DNA from 3 places in the Streptomyces sp. AB3(2024) genome. Region 3 is predicted to be linked to each of the others. Evidence: riboswitches for the same ligand, from Rfam matches in the RefSeq annotation. Region 3 holds a riboswitch; each other region holds the start of a gene.

Region 1 (5,382 bases), on a different contig from region 3:
GGTCCGCCGCCACGCCTGGGGGGTGAGCTTTGGCTTCGGTTCACAACGTCGGTGTGCCGACCCTGATCGGTTCGGTGCAGCGGGCGCTGAGGCTGCTGGAAGCGGCGGGATCCCATCGCGAGGGAGCCCCGGCGAAGCAACTGGCGCGGGAAGCCGGGCTGCCGCTCCCCACGGCGTACCACCTGTTGCGCACCCTCACCCACGAGGGCTATCTGCGGCGGGAGGGCGGTGTGTTCGTCCTCGGCGCCGCGGCCGGCAGGCTGGCGGGCGGTGGACTTCAGCAGAAACGTCGCAGCATGATCCTCGACTCGCTCTCGCACTTCCGCGACGTGGTCGGGGCCCCCGTCTACTTCGCGGTCTACCGCGAGGGTGAGATCGAAGTCGTGGGCGTATCGGACACCCCCGCCCGCCCGGCCTGCGAAGAGTGGGCGGACTTCCGTGAGACCGGCCACGCGCACGCCATCGGGCAGTGCCTGCTCGGCCAACTCGACGAGAAGACGCGCAGGGAGTACTACGACCGTCATCCGGTCGAGAGCATCACGCCCTACACGGTGCGGGACATGAGCGCTCTGGAGGAACGGATCGGCTCCCTGGAGCGGATGCAGCCCGTGACCGAGCGGCAGGAGTACTCCCTGGACACGGTGTGCGCGGCCATTCCGATCACCGCCGGCGACACCGCCGCGACCATGGCGATTTCTCTCCCCCTGCACCAGCAGGACCGGTTGCTCTATGCGGTCGATCGACTACGGAGTGAAGTAGGCGCGCTGTTGAGCACCCTCTCGTTCTCTATCAGTATCTGAAAACTCACTCCTTGTGATCTGCAATCGCTTACACCACTCTTGTCAAGAGGGCCCTGGGGGACATTCCTGGCCACTTCCACTACAGCGGGGTAGGCAATGCGAGAGTCGGTACAGGCAGAGGTCATGATGAGCTTCCTCGTTTCCGAGGAGCTCGCGTTCCGGATCCCGGTGGAACTCGGATACGAGGCTCGCGACCCCTACGCGGTGCGCCTGACCTTCCACCTTCCCGGAGACGCCCCCGTGACCTGGGCGTTCGGCCGGGAACTGCTTCTCGACGGCATCAACAAGCCGTGCGGTGACGGCGATGTGCACATCGCCCCCACCCACCCGGAGGAGCTGTCCGACGTCCACATCCGCCTCCAGGTGGGCTGTGACCGGGCCCTGTTCCGCGCGAGTGCGGCGCCGCTCGTCGCTTTCCTCGACCGCACGGACCGGCTGGTTCCGCTCGGTCAGGAGCGCAACCTCGGTGACTTCGAGGAGAGCCTCGACGAGGAGCTCGGCAAGATCCTCGCCGAGGCGCGCCAGAACGAGCAGAACGCGGGCTGACCCGGCGTTCCCTCAGCGCTTGCGCCGACGCCCCCGGCCGCCGCGGGTGGGCTGCGGGACCACCGCGGCGGCCGGCGAGCCCGTCCGGTCGGCGGAAACCACCAGGGCGGCGAGCGCGGTGGTGACGGGGACGGAGGCCACGAGCCCGATGGAGCCCACGAGGGTGCGGATGATCTCCTCCGCGACCAGCTCGCTGTTGGCCACCGACCCCATGCTGCTGTTCGCGATCGAGAACAGCAGTAGCAGGGGCAGTGCGGCGCCCGCGTAGGCCAGCACCAGGGTGTTGACGACCGAGGCGATGTGGTCGCGGCCGATCCGGATGGCCGCCCGGTACAGGCCGCGCGGGCCCATTCCCGGGTCGGCCTGGTGGAGTTCCCAGACCGCCGAGGTCTGCGTCACGGTCACGTCGTCGAGGACGCCGAGCGAGCCGATGATCACACCCGCGAGCAGCAAACCACTCATGTCGATGTGCGGGTAGAGGCCGTGGATCAGCCCGGTGTTGTCGTCCGTGTTGCCGCTCAGGAAGGCCCAGTCGATGAAGAGCGAGCCCAGCAGCCCGATCAGCAGCAGCGAGGCGAGGGTGCCGAGGACGGCGACCGAGGTCCTGGCCGTCAGGCCGTGGCACATGTAGAGGGCGATCAGCATGATCGCGCTGGCTCCGATGACGGCGACGAGCAGGGGGTTCGAGCCCTGGAGGATCGCCGGCAGGATGAACAGCGTCAGGATCGCGAAGCTCACCACCAGGGCGACGAGCGCGAACACCCCGCGCATCCGCCCGACCACCACGACCGCGAGCGCGAAGATCCCGGCCAGCAGGGCCAGGGGCAGCTTGCGGTTCACGTCGACGACGGAGTACTGGAGGTCCCGCGGCGCGTCCGGGGCGTACGCGACCACCACCTCCTGGCCCTTCGCCAACTGCCGCGGGGCGCCCGGCTGGACGATCTCGAAGAACGCCCGGCCCTTGTCCGGTCCGTCGGCGACCTCGACCGTCGCCTTCTTGCACTCCCCGGTCTGCGCGGCCTGCGCCTCGCGGCCCTCCGGGGTGGAGGTGTCGCCGGTGGGCGGCACCTGGGAGGCGTTCACTGATTTGCAGTCGACCTTTGCCAAGGCGACGACCGTGCCCTGTTGGGTCTGGCGGTCGAAGCCCACTCCGGTGCGCTGGTGGGCGGGGGCCCCGCCCGGCCAGAGCACGGCCATGCCGACGAAGACGGTTGCGGCGAAGGGGATCAGCACGGCGGCGATCACCTTGCGCAGGTGCTTGGAAACCGGAGCCGCCGGCCCGTGGCCATGGCTGTGACCGTGGCCGTGGCCGCCGTGGGAGGCGCCGGTCGCATGTCCGTGGGAGGCATGTTCGTGACCGGTGTGGCCGTGGGGGTCCGTGGGCGTGGTGGGGGGCTGCGGCGAGGACGTCACCGGCAGATCATCGCAAGAGATGAGGGGGCCCACTGTTCAGCACGCCACAGATGACGCTAGCGTGGGGGCTACTTTGCACAACGCGGGAGCTCGGAGCACCGGGCTGAGAGGGCGCTGATCACCGTACGCGCATGAGAATGCGTACGGGAAGAGGCTGCGTCGACCGCCGAACCTGTTACCGGGTAATGCCGGCGTAGGGAGATCAGGTCTCATGACCATTCAGGACGCACGCACGCCTGCCGTCAGCCAGGACGCCGACGGCCAGACCGAGCGCCAGCCCGGCTGGCACAAGGGATACCTGGCGGGCTCCCGCCCGGACATCCGGGTGCCGGTCCGCCAGGTCCACCTCACCAACGGCAAGGACGTCACGCTCTACGACACGTCCGGGCCGTACACCGACCCGCAGATCGAGACCGACGTGCGCCGGGGCCTCCCGCCCCTGCGTGAGAACTGGATCATCGGCCGCGGCGACACCGAGGAGTACGCGGGACGTCCCGTGCGCCCCGAGGACGACGGCATCAAGCACACCTCGCCGCGCGGCGGACTCAAGAACCTCGACGCCGTCTTCCCGGGCCGTCCCCGCCAGCCCCGCCGCGGCCGTGGCGGCGCCGCCGTCACCCAGCTCGCGTACGCCCGCCGGGGCGAGATCACCCCGGAGATGGAGTACGTCGCGATCCGCGAGAACGTCTCCCCCGAGGTCGTCCGCGAAGAGATCGCCGCAGGTCGTGCGGTGCTTCCGGCCAACGTGAACCACCCGGAGATCGAGCCGATGATCATCGGCAAGCGGTTCCTGGTGAAGGTCAACGCCAACATCGGCAACTCCGCGGTCACCTCCTCCATCGAGGAGGAGGTCGACAAGATGACCTGGGCGACCAAGTGGGGCGCCGACACGGTCATGGACCTCTCGACCGGCCGCAACATCCACACCACGCGCGAGTGGGTCCTGCGCAACTCCCCCGTCCCGATCGGGACCGTGCCGCTCTACCAGGCGCTGGAGAAGGTCGACGGCCGTGCCGAGGACCTGACCTGGGAGATCTACAAGGACACGGTCATCGAGCAGGCCGAGCAGGGCGTCGACTACATGACGGTCCACGCCGGCGTGCTGCTGCCCTACGTGCCGCTGACCGCCCGTCGCAAGACCGGCATCGTCTCGCGCGGTGGCTCGATCATGGCCGCGTGGTGCCTGGCGCACCACAAGGAGAACTTCCTCTACACGAACTTCGAGGAGCTCTGCGAGATCCTCGCGGCGTACGACGTCACGTACTCGCTGGGCGACGGTCTGCGCCCCGGCTCGATCGCGGACGCCAACGACGCGGCGCAGTTCGCAGAGCTGAAGACGCTGGGCGAGCTGAACACGATCGCCAAGCGGCACAACGTGCAGACCATGATCGAGGGCCCGGGCCACGTCCCGATGCACAAGATCAAGGAGAACATCGACCTCCAGCAGGAGATCTGCGAGGAGGCGCCGTTCTACACGCTCGGCCCGCTGACCACGGACGTCGCGCCCGCCTACGACCACATCACCTCGGGCATCGGCGCCGCGATGATCGCCTGGTGGGGCACCGCGATGCTCTGCTACGTCACGCCCAAGGAGCACCTGGGCCTGCCGAACCGGGACGACGTGAAGACCGGCGTGATCACCTACAAGATCGCCGCTCACGCCGCTGACCTGGCCAAGGGCCACCCGGGCGCCCAGGAATGGGACGACGCCCTGTCGGACGCGCGGTTCGAGTTCCGCTGGGAGGACCAGTTCAACCTGGCCCTCGACCCGGACACGGCCCGCGAGTTCCACGACGAGACCCTTCCGGCCGAGCCCGCGAAGACCGCGCACTTCTGCTCGATGTGCGGTCCGAAGTTCTGCTCGATGAAGATCAGCAGAAGCATCACTGAGCAGTTCGGTGGCGACGACTCGGCCACGGACGAGGAAATCCAGGCGGGGATGCTCAGCAAGTCGGCGGAGTTCGCGGCCACAGGTAACCGGCTGTACCTCCCGCTGGCCGACTGAGCCCGACGAACCAAACCGGCCCGCGACCTCATGGGGGGAGTCGCGGGCCGGTGTTCGTCGTCGTGAGTGGATGTCGAACGGTTTCGGGACGCGCTGTACGGCTGACCGGCAAGTGCAAGACGCGAGTCTGTACGCCCCTTTCCCGTACGGCGCGGCCATACAGGAAGCGGCAACAGCACCGAAGAAGAGCAAGCGTAAGAAGGTGCTCTCGCTACTTGACGCGCTCGCACAGCAGTTGGACAACGAGAAGTTCGTTCTCTGTCTGACGCCGAAGAAGTAATCAGCGGTACCGTCAGAACTGCTCCATCGTAAGGCGGTTGCACCCGGAGTACGTCCGGAAGGGCCGGGGCGCGACCGCCGGCGTCCGGGAGCAGGACGTGTCCGGAAAACACGGACTTGATTGACCGGCCGGGAGCTCTTGCCCTGGAGTGCGCTCCAGCTCCTAGAGTGCGGGCGCATGACCATGCGATACCGAAATCTGGGCGGGACCGGCATCGAGGTGAGCGCGCACTGCCTCGGAACGATGATGTTCGGGGCAGTGGGGAACCCTGATCACGAGGAGTGCGGGCGGATCATCCATGCCGCGCTCGACCTGGGCATCAACTTCGTCGACACCGC
Region 2 (5,382 bases), on a different contig from region 3:
GCCGACTGCTGGCCATCCGCCGAGCTGACAACGGGACCTGGGAGCTGCCCGGCGGAGTGCTGGAGTTGGCGGAAACCCCCGAGGGTGGAGTGCGGCGGGAAGTACTGGAGGAAACCGGCATTCACGTCGAGGTGGACGAGCTCACCGGCGTGTACAAGAACATCACGGTTGGAGTGGTGGCCCTGGTCTTCCGCTGCAAGCCCTCCGGCGGAACAGAACGCCCCTCAGGCGAAAGCACGGCAGTCCAGTGGCTCACCCCGGAGGAGGTGACCGAGCGGATGTCGGAGGTCTACGCCATTCGACTCCTGGACGCCCTCGACGGCAACAGCCCCCACGTCCGAAGTCACGACGGACGCCAACTGCTCACCGATCGGCCCCGGACGGCGGTCAGTCGCTGAGATTTGAGGAGCGCGTAGCGATCTGTTGCGCTTCGGTGCTCCGCAGGACGGTCCGGTCGCCGTTTCGTGCAGGTCGCCGCACCCCGGCTCCGCACCGGGCCTCTGGAGGGCCGGGTGCCCGGCGGGCCAGCGCCCGGCGCCTCTCGCATCTCGGGACACCCCTCCCCGCCGCCCCGGCCCGCGGGCCAGGGGGCGGGTGGGCAGCCGCCGCCCGGGCACGGCGGGCCGAGGGGGAGATGGCCCGCCCACCCCCGCACCCCCTCAGAACGCCGGTCGCTCCGGGTCGAGGGCGGCGCGGCCCTCGACGGGCGAGGACGCTTCGGCGAAGCGGCGCTGGGGGATGCGGCCGGCGCGGAAGGCGAGGCGTCCCGCCGTGACGGCGTCCCGCATGGCGGCCGCCATCAGGACGGGCGCCTGCGCGCGGGTGACCGCGGAGGCCAGCATCACCGCCGCGCAGCCGAGCTCCATCGCCAGGGCGGCGTCGGAGGCCGTGCCGGCCCCGGCGTCCAGGATCACCGGCACCCCGGCCCGCTCCGTGATCAGCTCGAAGTTGTGCGGGTTGCGGATGCCGAGCCCCGAACCGATGGGGGAGCCCAGCGGCATGATCGCCGCGCAGCCCACGTCCTCCAGCTTCCGCGCGAGGACGGGGTCGTCGTTGGTGTACGGCAGGACGGTGAAGCCCTCGTCGACCAGGACCTCGGCGGCGTCCAGCAGCTCGACGCCGTCGGGCAGGAGGGTGCGCTCGTCGGCGACGACCTCCAGCTTGATCCAGTCGGTGCCGAGGGCCTCCCGCGCCAGCCGGGCGGTGAGCACGGCCTCGCCCGCGGTGAAGCAGCCCGCCGTGTTCGGCAGGACCGCGATGCCGAGCCGGTCGAGGACGGACAGGACCGAGCCCTGCACCGTCGGGTCCAGGCGGCGCATGGCCACCGTGGTCAGCTCGGTGCCGGAGGCGACCAGGGAGCGTTCGAGGACGTCCAGGCTCGGGGCCCCGCCCGTCCCCATGATCAGGCGGGAGGAGAAGGTCCGTCCGCCGAGGGTGAAGAGGTCGTCGGCCATCGTGCTCAGCCCCCCTGCACGGCGGTGAGGACCTCGACCCGGTCGCCGTCGCCCACCGGGGTGTGCGGCCACTGGCCGCGCGGGACGACGGTCTCGTTGAGGGCGGCGGCGACGCCCTTGGGCGCCCGGGTCAGTGTGGCCACCACCGCGTCGAGGGTGGTGCCGACCGCGACCTCGCGCGGCTCGCCGTTGACGGAGATGGTCATGCGTAGGACTCCTGACGCGTGGTGGAGAAGCGGCGGGGGCTGAAGGGGCGGGCGACCTCCGGCACGGTGCCGGTGGCCAGGAGCTCCGCCATCACGTCGCCGGTGAGCGGGGTCAGCAGCACCCCGTTGCGGTAGTGCCCGGTGGCCAGGTGCAGTCCGGGCAGGTCGGTCGGGCCCAGCAGCGGCGCGTTGTCGGGGGAGCCGGGGCGCAGTCCGGCCCGGGTCTCGACCAGGGGGAGCTCGGTGATCCCGGGGACCAGCTCGTGGGCGTCGCGCAGCAGCTCGTACACCCCGCCCGCGGTGACGGTGGTGTCCCAGCCGAGTTCCTCGCTGGTGGCTCCGACGACCAGCTCGCCGTTCTCGCGGGGCACCAGGTAGACGTGGCTGCCGCGCACGACGGCCCGTACGGTCCGGGACAGGAACGGCGCGTACGCCGGCGGCACCGACAGCCGCAGCACTTGGCCCTTCACCGGCCGCACCGGCACCGCCACCTCCGGCGGCACCCCCTCCAGCCGCCCGCTCAGGGAGCCCGCCGCGAGCACGACCTGGTCGGCGCGCAGCTCCGTGCCGTCCTCCAGTACGGCGCCCAGCGCCCGGTCGGCCCCGGTCAGCAGCCGGGTGGCGGCCTTCCGGTGGACGCCGACCCCGGCGCGCTCGCAGGCGGCCAGCAGCGCGGCCGCGAGCCGCCGCGGGTCCACCTGGTGGTCCCCGTCGACGCGCAGCCCCCCGCGTACCCCCGGGGCCAGCATCGGCTCCAGGCGGCGGCACTCGCGGCCGGTGAGCCACTGCGACTCCAGGCCGCAGCGACGCTGCAGGGCGTGGAGTTCCCGCAGGTGGAGGCGGTCGTCGGCGTCGAGGGCGACGGCGAGCGTGCCGCAGGCCCGGTAGCCGATGTCCAGGCCGCCGCTGGCTTCGGCCAGCTCGGCGGCGAACTGCGGGTAGCGGGCTGCGGAGGCCACGTTGAGCCCGAGCAGGGTCTCCTCGCCGTAGTGCAGTTCGGTGACGGCGGCGAGCATGCCCGCCGCGACCCGGGCGGCGCCCCCGCCGGGGTCGGGGTCGGCCAGTACGGTGCGCAGTCCGCGCCGGGCCGTCCGCCAGGCGGTGACCAGGCCGATGATCCCGCCCCCGATGACGAGGACGTCGGATCCGGTGGATCCCGCGGTTCCGGCGGATCCCTTCCGAGATGAGTGCATGGGCGTCCAGCCCCTCCCTTCGCCGGCATGACCCGGATCAGGTTCGTACGGTCGGAGGCCGGCCAGCCTCCCTCTCAGCCCGGTGCGCCCGGACTCCCGCGATAGGTACGGTGGCCAGCGTAACCCCGGCGGGGGTGGCGGGTAAGGCTGCCTCCCCGGCGCCCGCCCGTACTTCCCCGCCCCCTGTTCCTGACGGGCCGTCAGTTCACTAGGCTGGGGCGGGTGAGCGAGCAGACGCAACAGACGAAGCCCGGTGTCGTGATCGTCGGCGCCGGAATGGCCGGCGTGCAGACCGCCGTGGCCCTGCGCGAACAGGGCTTCACCGGCCCCGTGACCCTCCTGGGCGCCGAACCCCACCAGCCCTACGACCGGCCCCCGCTGTCCAAGGCGGTGCTGCTCGGCAAGGCCGAGGAGGCCGCCTTCGACGTGGCCTTCGACGTGGACTTCGAGGAACTCCGCATCGACCTGCGCCTGGGCACCGAGGTCACCGGCGTACGGCCCGCGGCGCACGAGCTCGACACCCCGGCCGGGCCCGTCCCCTACGAGGTCCTGGTCCTGGCCACCGGAGCCGAACCGCTGACCCTGCCCGGCTCCGGCGGCGTCCCGGGCGTGCACCTGCTGCGCACCCTCGACGACGCCGCCCGGCTGCGCCCCGTCCTGGCGGCGGCCCACGACCTCGTGGTGGTCGGGGCCGGCTGGATCGGCGCCGAGTTCGCCACCGCGGCCCGCGGGGCCGGCTGCGCCGTCACGGTGGTCGAGGCCGCGGACCGGGTGCTGGCCGGGGCCCTGCCCGCCGAGGTGGCCGCCCCGATGGCCCGGTGGTACGCCGAGGCCGGAGCCACCCTGATCACCGGCGCCGCCGTGGCCGGGATCGAGGAGGGGCTGGTCCGGCTCGCCGACGGCCGGGAGCTGGCGGCGGGGGCGGTGGTCGTCGGCATCGGCGCCCGGCCCGCCACGGGCTGGCTGGACGGCACCGGGATCGAGCGCGGCCCCGACGGCTCGGTCACCGCCGACGCCTACCTGCGCACCTCGGTGCCCGGGGTGTACGCGGTGGGCGACTGCTCCTCCTTCCCCTCCGCCCGCTACGGGGCCCGGCTGCTGGTCCACCACTGGGACAACGCCCTGCAGGGCCCCCGGGCGGTCGCGGCGAACATCGTCGCGGGGGAGCCCGTCCAGGCCTACGACCCCGTCCCTTACTTCTGGTCCGAGCAGTTCGGCCGCTTCGTGCAGTACGCGGGCCACCACGGCGGCGCCGACACCCTGCTCTGGCGGGGCGGCCCGGACGACGCCGCCTGGTCGGTGTGCTGGCTGCGGGAGGGCGCGCTGGTCGCCGTCCTGGCCGTGGGCCGCCCCCGCGACCTCGCGCAGGGCCGCAGGCTGATCGAATCGGCCGTCCCCGTCGACCCGGACAGGGTCGTCGACCCGGACGTCCCGCTGAAGTCCGCCACCGCCTGACGCGGGCCCCCGCAGGGCCCGGACGGCCTCGCCGGCACGTGTTCCCGGGCGCCTCCGCCGTCCCTCCACCGCCGCTCCGCCCGGTCCCGACCCGCCGCGCCGGACCTCTTGCGGACCTCCCTGCGGACCTCCTGCGGGCCCCGCGCGGAACCCGTGCCCGGCCCGCCCCGTCCCCGGACGGGGTGGCTCGGGTACCGGCTGTCGGCCCGAGATGGCAGGCTTGTCCCCGTGACCGAGATTGACGCAAAGATCGATGCCCTTGTCCCCGCCTGGCTGTACCTCCCCGACATCGCGGAGATGCTCGACATCGAAGTGACCCGGGTCCGCCAGCTGGTCAAGGAAGGTCAGCTGCTCGCCGTGCGCCGCGGCGAGAACCGTTCCCTCCAGGTGCCCGCCCCCTTCATCGACGGCGACAAGATCGTCAAGGGCCTGGTCGGCCTGCTGACCGTGCTGCGCGACGACGGCTTCTCCGACGAGGAGATCCTGGAGTGGATGTTCACCGCCGACCCCACCCTGCCGGGCACCCCCGCTCAGGCGCTGAGCGAGAATCGCGGCACGGAGGTGAAGCGACGCGCCCAGGCGCTCGCCCTCTGACCGGCTGATCCACAGGTGTGGGGGGGGGGCGGGGGGGGGGGTGGGGGGGTGGTGTGGGGGTGGGGGGGGGGGGCCCCCCCCCCCCCCCCCCCCCCCCCCCCCCCGCCACCACACGGGGGTACACCCATGCAGCAGCTGTCCGACGCCCGGCTCTACCTGTGCACGGACGCCCGCAAGCGGCAGGGCGACCTCCCCGAGTTCCTCGACGCGGCCCTGTCCGGCGGCGTCGACATCGTCCAGCTCCGCGACAAGGGCATGGAGGCGGGCGAGGAGCTCGAACACCTCCGGGTCTTCGCCGAAGCCGCCCGCCGTCACGGCAAGCTCCTCGCCGTCAACGACCGCGCCGACGTCGCCCACGCCATCGGCTCCGACGTCCTGCACCTCGGCCAGGGGGACATCCCCGTCCCCGCCGCCCGCGCCATCCTTGCCGACCGCGTCCTGATCGGCCGCTCCTGCCACGCCGAGTCCGAGGTCGACGCC
Region 3 (5,382 bases):
ATCCGGGTGACCTTCCCGGAGCTCACCGGTGAGCGCCGCAAGGAGTACATCAAGGTCGCGCGCACCAAGGCCGAGGACTCCAAGGTCTCCATCCGTTCCGTGCGCCGCAAGGCCAAGGACGCCCTCGACAAGCTCGTCAAGGACAAGGAAGCCGGCGAGGACGAGGTGCGCCGCGCGGAGAAGGAGCTCGACGACACCACCGCGAAGTACGTCGCGCAGGTGGACGAGCTGCTCAAGCACAAGGAATCCGAGCTGCTCGAGGTCTGATGAACGACTCTCCCTGGGCCGCCGAGCCGGTGGCGGCGGGTCCCGCATACGATGCGCTGGTGGGCCCGCAGACTCGGCCCATGTCCATCGTGCCCGATGCCGCCGGCCGTGATTTCGACGACCGGGAAGCACGCGATCGGGGGGCCGCCGCCTTCGGCGGCCCCCCGTTCCGCGCCGAGACGCCGCCGCAGGAGCCCATGCCCAGCCCCCCGCCTCCGCCTTCGCAGGTACCGCAGGACGCCTCCCCGCCGCCGCAGAAGAAGCGCGCGGGGCGGGATCTGCGTGCCGCCATAGGGGTCGGCGTCGGCCTCGGCGCGGTGATCTTCGCTTCGCTGTTCATCGTCAAGGCCGTCTTCGTCGGTGTGATCGTCGTCGCCGTCGTCGTCGGCCTGTGGGAGCTCACCTCCCGGCTCCAGGAGAAGAAGGGCATCAAGGCCCCGCTCGTCCCGCTCGCGGTCGGCGGCGCGGCCATGGTGATCGCCGGATACGTCCGGGGGGCCGAGGGCGCCTGGGTGGCCATGGCGCTCACGGCGCTGGCCGTGCTCGTCTGGCGGATGACCGAAGCGCCCGAGGACTACCTCAAGGACGTCACGGCGGGCGTCTTCGCAGCGTTCTACGTGCCCTTCCTGGCCACGTTCGTCGCGATGCTGCTCACCGCCGACGACGGCCCCCAGCGGGTGGTGACCTTCCTGGTCCTGACGGTGGTCAGCGACACGGGGGCCTACGCGGTCGGCTGGCGCTTCGGCAAGACCAAGCTCGCCCCGCGCATCAGCCCAGGCAAGACCCGCGAGGGACTCTTCGGGGCGGTGGCCTTCGCGATGGCGGCCGGCGCGCTGTGCATGGAGTTCCTGATCGACGGGGGCTCCTGGTGGCAGGGTCTGGTACTGGGCCTGGCGGTCGCGGTCAGCGCCACCCTGGGTGACCTGGGCGAGTCGATGATCAAGCGCGACCTGGGCATCAAGGACATGGGCACCCTGCTCCCGGGCCACGGCGGCATCATGGACCGGCTCGACTCGCTGCTGCCGACCGCTCCGGTGGTCTGGCTGCTGCTGGCGGCCTTCGTGGGTACGGGCTGACCTGCGGAAAAGCCGGGCGATACGCCGGGCGGTTACTCTTGGAAGGCGCGCTGCTTCTGCGGCGCGCCTTTCGTCTTACAAGGAGTACCCGCCATGGCCCGCCCCGTTCCGGGAGAGCTCACCTTCGTCGCCCCTCGTGGGGCCAAGAAGCCGCCCCGGCACCTCGCCGACCTGACCCCGGCCGAGCGCCGGGAGGCCGTGGCCGCGATCGGTGAGAAGCCGTTCCGGGCCAAGCAGCTCTCCCAGCACTACTTCGCCCGCTACGCGCACGACCCGGCCGAGTGGACCGACATCCCCGCCGCGTCGCGCGAGAAGCTCCAGCAGGAGCTGCTGCCGCAGCTGATGAACGTCGTCCGGCACATCAGCTGCGACGACGACACCACCCGCAAGACCCTGTGGAAGCTGCACGACGGCACGCTCGTCGAGTCCGTGCTGATGCGCTACCCCGACCGGGTCACCATGTGCATCTCCTCGCAGGCCGGCTGCGGCATGAACTGCCCGTTCTGCGCCACCGGCCAGGCGGGCCTGGACCGCAACCTGTCCACGGCCGAGATCGTGCACCAGATCGTCGACGGCATGCGCGCGCTGCGCGACGGCGAGGTCCCCGGCGGCCCGGCCCGGCTCTCCAACATCGTCTTCATGGGCATGGGCGAGCCGCTGGCCAACTACAAGCGGGTCGTCGGCGCCATCCGCCGTCTCACCGACCCGGAGCCCGACGGCCTGGGCCTGTCGCAGCGCGGCATCACCGTCTCCACCGTCGGCCTGGTCCCGGCCATGCTGCGCTTCGCCGACGAGGGCTTCAAGTGCCGCCTCGCGGTCTCGCTGCACGCGCCGGACGACGAGCTGCGCGACACCCTGGTCCCGGTGAACACCCGCTGGAACGTCCGCGAGGTCCTCGACGCGGCCTGGGAGTACGCCGAGAAGTCCGGCCGGCGCATTTCCATCGAGTACGCGCTGATCCGTGACATCAACGACCAGGCCTGGCGCGGTGACCTCCTCGGCCGCCTGCTCAAGGGCAAGCGCGTGCACGTCAACCTGATCCCGCTGAACCCGACCCCGGGCTCGAAGTGGACCGCCTCGCGTCCCGAGGACGAGAAGGCCTTCGTCGAGGCCATCGCCCGGCACGGCGTGCCCGTGACCGTACGCGACACCCGTGGCCAGGAGATCGACGGCGCGTGCGGCCAGCTGGCCGCCTCCGAGCGCTAGATTCCGGCCGCGGACGCCCGTAACCGGCCACGGGGTACCCTGTGGCCGGACAACTTCATCATTCCGACAGGGGAGCGCCACAGCGCTGAGAGTGCGGTAACCGTCATCCGCAGACCCTCTGAACCTCGCCCCGGTCATTCGGGGTAGGAAGTTCGGTCATCACTCAAGCTGTTGCGCCCTGCCCGGCGTCCGCTCCCACAGAGCGCCGGGCAGGGCCGCGTCTTCTCCTGGACATCCCAGGAGGAATTCACCAGTGAGCACCACCAAGAAGATCGCGGGCGCAGCGCTCGTGGCCGCGCTGGGCGTCGGCACGCTCAGCGCCTGTGGCGGCGGCGACGCCAAGGACAAGCCGGCGGGCGCGAGCGACGCCCCGAAGTCCAAGACGATCACGCTGGTCTCCCACGACTCCTTCAACGTGACCGACACGGTCCTCAAGGAGTTCGAGCAGCAGAGCGGCTACACCGTCAAGGTCCTGAAGTCCGGCGACGCCGGCGCCGCCCTGAACCAGGAGATCCTCACCAAGGGCTCCCCGCGCGGCGACGTCTTCTTCGGCGTCGACAACACGCTCCTCTCGCGCGCCCTCGACAACGGGATCTTCACCCCGTACCAGGCCAAGGGTCTGGACCAGGTCAAGCCGGAGTTCGTGCTCGACCAGCAGCACCGTGTCACCCCGGTCGACTCCGGCGACATCTGCGTCAACTACGACAAGGCCTACTTCGCCGACAAGAAGATCGCCCCGCCGCAGACGCTGGACGACCTGATCAAGCCGGAGTACAAGAACCTGCTGGTCACCGAGAACGCCGCGACCTCCTCGCCCGGCCTCGGCTTCCTGCTCGCCTCCGTCGGCAAGTACGGCGAGGACAGCTGGAAGGACTACTGGAGCAAGCTCAAGGCCAATGGCGTCGAGGTCGTCGACGGCTGGGAGCAGGCCTACAACGAGCGCTTCTCCGGCTCCGCGGGCGGCAAGAAGGCCAAGGGCGACCGTCCGCTGGTCGTCTCCTACGCCTCCAGCCCGCCGGTCGAGGTCCTCTACGGCGAGCCGCAGCCGGCCGAGGCCCCCACGGGCGTGGCCACCGGCACCTGCTTCCGCCAGGTCGAGTTCGCGGGCCTGCTCAAGGGCGCGAAGAACGAGGAGGGCGGCAAGGCGCTCATCGACTTCCTGGTGAGCAAGAAGTTCCAGGAGGACATGCCACTCCAGATGTTCGTGAACCCGGTGGTCAAGGACGCGAAGCTGCCGGAGGTCTTCACGAAGCACGGCGTGGTCGTCGAGAAGCCGGAAACGGTCGCCCCCGACGCCATCGCCAAGAACCGTGACCAGTGGGTCAAGGCATGGTCCTCGCTCGTCGTGAAGTAGTGCGGGACGGCTCCCCGAAGACAGGCGGGCGCGCCACCGCCGTCAGGTTCGCCCTGATGACGGTGCCGCTCGCCTTCTTCGGGCTGTTCTTCGCCTATCCCGTCGCCGCGATCGTGGGGCGCGGGCTCAAGACGGACGAGGGCTGGCAGTTCGGGCGCGTCGGCGAGGTCCTGGCGAGGCCCGACATCGCGGGCGTCCTGTGGTTCACCACGTGGCAGGCGTTCGCCTCCACCGTCCTCACCCTGCTGATCGCCCTTCCCGGCGCGTACGTCTTCGCTCGCTTCGACTTCCCCGGCAAACAATCGTTGCGGGCCCTGGTCACCGTGCCCTTCGTGCTGCCGACCGTGGTGGTGGGATCGGCCTTCCTGGCCCTGGTCGGGCGGGGCGGGATGCTCGACGAACTGTGGGGCGTCCGGCTGGACACCACCGTCTGGGCGATCCTGCTCGCCCACATCTTCTTCAACTACGCCGTCGTCGTCCGGACGGTCGGCGGGCTGTGGGCCCAGCTGGACCCGCGCCAGGAGGAGGCCGCCCGGGTCCTGGGCGCCGGGCGGTTCGCCGCCTGGCGACGGGTGACGCTGCCCGCGCTGGGCCCGGCGGTGGCCGCGGCCTCGCTGATGGTGTTCCTGTTCACCTTCACCTCCTTCGGTGTCGTGCAGATCCTGGGCGGGCCCGCGTACTCCACGCTGGAGGTGGAGGTCTACCGGCAGACCGCGCAGCTCCTGGACCTGCCGACGGCCGCGGTGCTGACGGTGGTCCAGTTCGCCGCCGTCGGCCTGATCCTCGCCGTGCACGCCCGGACCGTGCGCCGGCGCGAGACCGCGTTGCGGCTCGTGGACCCGGCGCACACGGCGCACCGCCCGCGCGGCTGGGCCCAGCGGAGCCTCCTCGGCGGGGTTCTGCTGACCGTGGCGCTGCTGATCGTGGCCCCGCTGGCCGTGCTGGTGGAGCGGTCCTTCGACGCGCCCGGCGGGTACGGGCTGGGCTTCTACCGGGCGCTGCAGGACGCGGGCTCCGGTGGCGGAACGTTTCTGGTGCCGCCGCTGGAGGCCATCTGGAACTCCCTGCAGTACGCGCTGGCCGCCACCGCCATCGCCCTGCTCGTCGGAGGGCTCGCGGCCGCGGCGCTGACCCGTCGCGGCGGCCGGTTCGTGCGGGGGTTCGACGCGCTGCTGATGCTCCCCCTCGGCGTGTCCGCCGTGACGGTGGGCTTCGGCTTCCTGATCACGCTGGACGAGCCGCCGCTGGACCTGCGGACCTCGTGGATCCTGGTGCCGCTGGCGCAGGCGCTCGTCGGCGTGCCGTTCGTCGTACGGACCATGCTGCCCGTGCTGCGGGCCGTGGACGGCCGGCTGCGGGAGGCGGCGGCCGTGCTCGGGGCGTCGCCGCTGCGGGCCTGGCGGGAGGTGGACCTGCCGCTGGTGCGGCGGGCACTGCTGATCGCCGCGGGCTTCGCCTTCGCCGTCTCGCTCGGGGAGT

The links. Region 3 has a riboswitch for thiamine pyrophosphate ahead of ACEPPI_RS04345 (thiamine ABC transporter substrate binding subunit). Riboswitches for the same ligand answer to the same signal wherever they lie in the genome.
Region 1: it holds a riboswitch for thiamine pyrophosphate, as region 3 does, so the genes downstream of both, thiC (phosphomethylpyrimidine synthase ThiC) here and ACEPPI_RS04345 (thiamine ABC transporter substrate binding subunit) in region 3, are expected to answer to the same signal.
Region 2: it holds a riboswitch for thiamine pyrophosphate, as region 3 does, so the genes downstream of both, thiO (glycine oxidase ThiO) here and ACEPPI_RS04345 (thiamine ABC transporter substrate binding subunit) in region 3, are expected to answer to the same signal.

Annotation. Positions count from the first base shown of each region.
Region 1 is NZ_JBGWAB010000001.1:16,556-21,937, reverse strand. It holds gene ACEPPI_RS00080 (IclR family transcriptional regulator) at 63-800, shown strand; gene ACEPPI_RS00075 (SsgA family sporulation/cell division regulator) at 897-1,346, shown strand; gene ACEPPI_RS00070 (YibE/F family protein) at 1,359-2,759, opposite strand; TPP riboswitch at 2,832-2,976, shown strand; gene thiC (phosphomethylpyrimidine synthase ThiC) at 2,971-4,764, shown strand; gene ACEPPI_RS00060 (aldo/keto reductase) at 5,228-5,382, shown strand, end outside.
Region 2 is NZ_JBGWAB010000138.1:1,762-7,143, forward strand. It holds gene ACEPPI_RS34240 (NUDIX hydrolase) at 1-398, shown strand, start outside; gene ACEPPI_RS34245 (thiazole synthase) at 660-1,454, opposite strand; gene thiS (sulfur carrier protein ThiS) at 1,460-1,660, opposite strand; gene thiO (glycine oxidase ThiO) at 1,657-2,853, opposite strand; TPP riboswitch at 2,851-2,963, opposite strand; gene ACEPPI_RS34260 (NAD(P)/FAD-dependent oxidoreductase) at 3,076-4,308, shown strand; gene ACEPPI_RS34265 (Rv2175c family DNA-binding protein) at 4,537-4,902, shown strand; gene thiE (thiamine phosphate synthase) at 5,029-5,382, shown strand, end outside.
Region 3 is NZ_JBGWAB010000006.1:91,760-97,141, reverse strand. It holds gene frr (ribosome recycling factor) at 1-267, shown strand, start outside; gene ACEPPI_RS04355 (phosphatidate cytidylyltransferase) at 267-1,343, shown strand; gene rlmN (23S rRNA (adenine(2503)-C(2))-methyltransferase RlmN) at 1,437-2,549, shown strand; TPP riboswitch at 2,608-2,717, shown strand; gene ACEPPI_RS04345 (thiamine ABC transporter substrate binding subunit) at 2,803-3,903, shown strand; gene ACEPPI_RS04340 (ABC transporter permease) at 3,960-5,382, shown strand, end outside.